2 regions of the Streptomyces sp. NPDC001889 genome follow, and region 2 is predicted to be linked to the other one. Evidence: riboswitches for the same ligand, from Rfam matches in the RefSeq annotation. Region 2 holds a riboswitch; the other holds the start of a gene.
The links. Region 2 has a riboswitch for cyclic di-AMP ahead of ACWCRA_RS25155 (transglycosylase family protein). Riboswitches for the same ligand answer to the same signal wherever they lie in the genome.

Region 1: linked by a shared signal. The riboswitch ahead of ACWCRA_RS26695 (C40 family peptidase) and the one ahead of ACWCRA_RS25155 (transglycosylase family protein) in region 2 are both predicted to bind cyclic di-AMP.

What each region holds. Positions count from the first base shown of each region.
Region 1 is NZ_JBSFER010000024.1:79,066-82,158, reverse strand. It holds gene ACWCRA_RS26700 (alpha/beta hydrolase) at 1-944, opposite strand, end outside; cyclic di-AMP (ydaO/yuaA leader) riboswitch at 1,432-1,588, shown strand; gene ACWCRA_RS26695 (C40 family peptidase) at 1,592-2,068, shown strand; gene ACWCRA_RS26690 (ATP-binding protein) at 2,230-2,661, opposite strand; gene ACWCRA_RS26685 (helix-turn-helix domain-containing protein) at 2,915-3,093, shown strand, end outside.
Region 2 is NZ_JBSFER010000022.1:52,850-55,942, reverse strand. It holds gene eno (phosphopyruvate hydratase) at 1-566, opposite strand, end outside; gene ACWCRA_RS25155 (transglycosylase family protein) at 898-1,641, opposite strand; cyclic di-AMP (ydaO/yuaA leader) riboswitch at 1,645-1,819, opposite strand; gene ACWCRA_RS25150 (transglycosylase family protein) at 2,078-3,093, opposite strand, start outside.

The sequences.
Region 1 (3,093 bases), on a different contig from region 2:
TGCCGCTCGACCTTCTCGGGGGTGTCACCGAGGCGGTAGGTGGCGTCGTTCGCGGCGATCCAGCTCTTCCAGTCGTCCCAGCGCATCTGGAAGGCGACGTCCTGGTCCAGGTTGGCCTGGTACCAGATCTTCTCCCGTGAGGGATTCACCACACTGTCGACGACCATCCGGCGGACATGGCCGGGGAAGAGGGTCGCGTACACCCCGCCCAGATAGCTGCCGTAGGAGACACCCAGGAAGTTGAGCTTCCGCTCGCCCAGGGCGGCCCGGATGACATCGAGGTCACGGGCGGTGTTGGGGGTGGTCATGTGCGGCAGCATCCAGCCGCTGCGCTCGGCGCAGCCGTCCGCGTACGCGGCGGCGAGTGCGCGCTGGGCGCGCTTGTCGGCCTCGCTGTCGGGGACCGGGTCGGCCTTGGGGGCCTTGACGAACTCCTGCGGGTCGACACAGGAGATGGGGGTGGAGCGGCCGACGCCGCGCGGGTCGAAGCCCACGAAGTCGTACGCCTTGGCGGTGTTCACCCAGAGCGGGTTCTTGCCGGTGACCCGGGTGGGGAAGCGGAGTCCCGAGCCGCCGGGGCCGCCGGGGTTGTAGAGGAGCGCGCCCTGGCGCTCCTCCTTGGTGCCGGTGTTGCCGATGCGGTCGACGGTCAGCTCGATCTGCCGGCCGTTCGGGCGGGCGTAGTCGAGCGGAACCGTCACCGTGCCGCACTGGATGGGCTTGGCGAGTCCCCAGTCGGCGGGACAGTCGGCCCAGTCGATGCCCTGCCGGGCGGCGCGTTCGGCCGCGATCTGGACACCGCGCGCCTCGGACCCCCCTGAGTGCCGGGCCTCGGCCTGGGCGACCGGGGCGGCTATCGCCCCGGCTATGAGCGCGCCCGCCATCAGAGTGCCGGTCGCGCCGAACACCGCTGTACGTCTCACCTGGAACTGCCTCTCTGTCATGGGTACTCCGCGATCCTCGCGGTTGACGTGCTACCGGCAACAGGCCGTACGGCTGTTTCTTTACCGAACCAATAACCGGTGAGCCGAGTACCGGTGAGCGGTACATCCCTCGGTGAACCCCCGGGAACGGACGAATCAGAGCGGTCGGCGGAACCTCGTCAACCGCCATACGGGTGACGGTCGAGCTACTCCTTTTGATGTACTCGTGGCCTCGGCGCCAACTACGGTCGAGTTGCGCATCACCGTGGCCAATCTCTCGGAATGCTCTATTCCGGCCCTGGTGCGGGCATGCTCGGGTGTCGAGGGCCGGACCGCCCGGAGGCCATGTCCACCTGAACGGACCAAGGGTGTTAAAACTCACATAACGCCGTTTCCGCTCGGAATTCCGCCATGTCGTGGGTCAAGATCCCTGGGACGACAAGCCCCCGTCACCTCGGCGGGGCGGTCCGAGCGGACGCCGAGTCCTGCCGCCGCTTCGGATGACTGGTCGATAGAAGTGCTTCGGCAGGAGTGGAGGACCCGAGCAGTACGGGGCAGCCGGAAAGTCCGGACGTCCCTCGGGGTGAAGCCGCGTCACGCGGCCGGGCACCTTCGTCCGCCCGAACCCGACAGGTCATCCTTCACAGGCGGCTGACGAAGGGTTGCGCATGACTGCGCAGACAAACGTCCCGTTTCTGATGAGCCGGGCGGGGGCCGTATCGGCCCTCACCCTCGCCGCCCTCGGCGGTTCGCTGCTCGTGCCGGGCGGCACGAGCGAGGCGCACGCCGCCACGTCCCACGCGGGCAAGGCGCTCAAGGTGGCGGCCTCCAAGAAGGGAGCGCCCTACCGGTACGGAGGAACGGGGCCGTCCCGCTTCGACTGCTCGGGGCTCACGCTCTACTCGTACAAGAGAGCGGGCAAGAAGCTGCCCCGCACCGCCCAGCAGCAGTACAACAAGACCAAGCGCGTGTCGGCCTCCGGGCGCAAGGCCGGGGACCTGGTGTTCTTCCACTCCGGCGGCTACGTCTACCACGTGGGCATCTACGCCGGTAAGGGAAAGATCTGGCACTCGCCCAAGAAGGGGTCCTGGGTGAAGCTGGACAAGATCTGGAGCAAGAGCGTCAAGTACGGCCGGGTGCGCTGACGGACCGGCAGTGAGCCCGTGCGGGCCGCCGGGTGGACCCCCGGCGGCCCGCCACCGGGCCCCGCCGCCCGGCCGGGGAGCCAGGTCGCGGCCACGACCTGGCCTCCCGCGCCGGACGCGGGAGCCCCGACGCCCGGCCTGCCGCGCAGGCCGGGTGCCGCTCAGCCGGACGTCCCGGCCGGCCACGGCAGGGCGATCCAGACCGTCTTCCCGCCCTCCCGGGTGGGTGTGACGCTGAGCCTGCCGCCGCTCTCCGCCGTGAGCGCGCGGACGATCACCATTCCCCGGCCGTTGTCCTGCCGCACGGCGGCGGGCAGCCGCTGGGGCCAGCGCGGGTGACTGTCGGTCACCCCGATGCGCAGCCTCTCGTCCCGCTCCAGCTCCAGGTCCACCGTGAAGGTGGGCGACTGGCCGAAGGTGTGCTGGACCGCATTGGTCACCAGCTCCGAGACGATCAGCCGGATCGTCTCCACGGCCGCGCCCCCGGCCGGCAGGCCCCACTCGGAGACGACGTCGGCGACGAATGTCCGTGCCACGGAGACCGAAGCGGGATCGCTCGGCAGGGTGACGGAGGCTTCCTGAAGGTCTGCCATGGCGACGCTGTCCCTTTCCCACCGCGGCCGGGCTCCGAACTCGAAGCGGAGGGATTGCGCGGGCGGCCACGGATTGCGCTGATCGCCAGAGTGCCACTCATCCCCTCCCCAGAAGGGGCGATCCCCCAAGATATGCATATATCTGTCGCTCGATGCGGTGAACTCTGCCACGAAGGACCGGATTTGGCGGCTCCACCCACTTGGATCGCGGGCGAACCGACAGCGTTCGACGGATCGACGGAAGGAAGTCCCGATGCGCCACGGTCCGGCGGTGCGCCGCCGCAGGCTCGGCGAGGAACTCCGCAGAGCGCGGGTGGCCGCCCGGCTCACCAGCCGCGGCGCGGCGGAACTGGCCGGCTGGCACCAGTCGAAGGTGAGCCGGATCGAGACCGGCGCCAGCGGGGTGAAGGCGGGCGATGTGCGGCTGCTGCT
Region 2 (3,093 bases):
TGGTAGACCTCGGTGCCCCAGCGCAGCGCCTCGGAGAAGGACTCCGCGCCGATCGGGGCGATCATGAATTCCTGGATGTCCACATTGGAGTCGGCGTGCGAGCCGCCGTTCAGGATGTTCATCATCGGAACGGGCAGCAGGTGCGCGTTCGGGCCGCCGAGGTAGCGGAAGAGCGGCAGGTCGGACGCCTCGGAGGCGGCGTGCGCCACGGCGAGCGAGACGCCGAGGATGGCGTTGGCGCCGAGCGAGGACTTGTCCGGGGTGGCGTCCAGGTCGAACATGGCCTGGTCGATCAGGCGCTGCTCGGTGGCGTCGTAGCCGACCAGCTCGGGGCCGATCTGCTCGATGACGGCGAGGACGGCCTTCTCGACACCCTTGCCCTGGTAACGGTTCTGGTCGCCGTCGCGAAGCTCAAGGGCTTCGAAGGCACCGGTGGAGGCGCCGGACGGGACAGCAGCACGGCCGGTGCTGCCGTCGTCGAGGCCAACCTCGACCTCGACCGTGGGATTGCCTCGGGAGTCCAGGATTTCCCGGGCTACGACGACGTCGATGGACGGCACGAGCATCTCCTTCTGGGATGTGACGCGTGATGTGCAGGGTCTCATTGGCCTTGCGACAAGAGCCTAACCGGCGGCCGGGTGTCGTCCGTCGGATGCCCGCCCCCTGGGACGAACCTACCGATCGGTAACAGAACCGCCCGGCCGGATCGCGACAGACAAGGGGAGAGAAAAGAAAGAGGAGAGGAGAGAAAGAGGAGAGGAGAGGGGACAGAGGAAACCCCGGTCCGGCGCGATCGGGGGGAAGCGCGCCGGACCGGGGTGGTCCATCGGGGGCCGGCCCCCGGAGGGGGGTGCGGCCGGGGGGCCGGCTCCCGGAGCCGGGGGAGCCCGCCTCGGGTCAGCTCAGGTCGAGCTGCTGGCCCGGGTAGATGACATCGGCGTCACTGACGATGTCCTTGTTCAGCTCGTAGAGCTTCTCCCAGCCGCCGTCGACCTTCTCGGCGTCGGCGATGATGCTCAGGGTGTCGCCGGTCTTGACCTTGTACTCGCCGTCGCCCTTCTGGAAGCCCTGCGGCTTCGCGGCCGGCGCCGACTGCTGCTGCTGCGGGGCCGGGGCGGCCGACGGGCGCTCGGAGCGGGTCGTCGGGACCTCGGAGCGCTGCGGCTCCTGGGTCTGCTGCCGCGGCGCCGGGGTCGCGGCCTTGGGCTGCTCGGCCTTCGGCGCGGCCTTCTGGGTGGTGCCCGAGTCCGAGCCGCCACCGGTGTACGAGGCGTTGGAGAGGCCCACGCCACAGCTCGGCCAGGCACCCTTGCCCTGGCCCGCGAGGACCTTCTCGGCGGTCTGGATCTGCTGCGCCTTGCTGGCCTGGTCGGCGGTGGGGGCGAAGGCGGTACCGCCGTACGCGGCCCAGGTGGAGGCCGAGAACTGGAGGCCGCCGTAGTAACCGTTGCCGGTGTTGATGGACCAGTTGCCGCCGGACTCGCACTGGGCGACCTTGTCCCACTCGGCCGCGGTCGCGGCGGAGGCGGAGGAGGCGCCGATCAGCGGGGCCGCGACAGCGGCACCGGTCACACCGGCGAGCGTGACGATACGGGTGGCCTTGGAGGGGCGGCGGTGCTTGCCCTTGCCGGAAAACAGCATGGAGTTACTCCTCACCGACGCCTACGAGGTGAGCTGTCGGGTTCGGGCCAGATGAGTTGCCCGGCCGCGCGTCCTAGCGCGCGGCTTCACCCCTAGCCGGTACCGGCCGCTGTCCTCAGCGGCCGGGGCCCGGCACTTACCTTGGGTCCCCCGCTCCTGCCTTCGGCGCTCTCGCGTCGACTGTTCCCCCCGACCGGCGGCAGGATTCGGCGTGACGGTCGTTGGTGCCCGCGGTGGCGAGCGGTTCAGACCGTAGACACAGCTCTCCCCGATGTCCAAGAGAGAACATCGGGGAGAAATCGCCCATCCTGCCACTCCGGAAGGAGACGTTTTCGCAGGTCGGGCATGGAATGCGTGATTCCGGTTGGCCGGGTTGAGGAGTTGGGACGAAGAGACCCTTGTCTCATTTCCCCAGACCCGGACAAAGGAGCCCTAACTACCCGCGTTCCGCCGTGAGGTCGAGGCTCTGGCCGGGGTGGATCAGGTCCGGGTCGTCGCCGACGGCCTCGCGGTTCCCCTCGTACAGGGCGTTCCAGCCGCCCTCCAGCTTCCGCGCCTGGGCGATGGCCCAGAGGCTGTCGCCGGGGCGCACGGTGTAGGCGCCGTCCGGGGCGTCCGCCCCGGCGCCGTCGGCCGCCTCCCCGCCCTCACCGGCACCCGGGGCGGCGATCCCGTCCCGGGCGGAGCCGTCACCGCGCGAGATGTGGCCGGGATCGGCCTCCCGCCCCTTCGCCGTCTCCTCCGAAGCGGGTGAATCACCCGTTTTGGGCTCATGGTCGAGCTTGTCCGGCGGAGTGGCGCCGGGCCCGGTGGTTCCGGTCCCGGTCCCGGTGGATTCGCCCGTGCCGGGCCGGCCCGCCTCGGCCCGCTTCTCCTCGGCGGCCTCGCCCCGGTGCCTGCCCTTGCCCGCGGAACCGGAGCCGGCGTCCTGCTCCGCGCCCTTCTCCGCCTTCTTCTCCGGGGCGGCGCTCTTGGCGGGGCCGCCGGCCCCCGGACCCGTACCGGCGGATCTGTCGGCGCCGGAGCCCACGCCCTGGGTCTGTCCGGGCTCGGGGGTGCCGGACTTCCCGCCGGAGCGCCCGGACGGTTCGGACGCGCTCGCGGAGGGCTCGGGGGACGGCGAGGCCGTCGCGCCGTCCTTCTCCGCGCCGTCCTTGCCGCCGGGGATGAGCCCGGCCATCGCGGCACAGGCGGACCAAGCCTTGGCGCCCTCGGCCGCGAGCACCTTTTCGGCCACGGCTATCTGCTGGGAGCGGCTGGCGAGATCGGCGCGGGAGGCGTACTCCGTACCGCCGAAGGCCTCCCAGGTCCGCTGGGAGAACTGGAGTCCGCCGTAGTAGCCGTTGCCGGTGTCGGCGCTCCAGATGCCGCCGCTCTCGCACTCCGCGACCCGGTCCCACGTGGTGGTCTCGGCCGCGGTCGCGGAGCCCGCGCCGAGGAGCGGAATCGCGA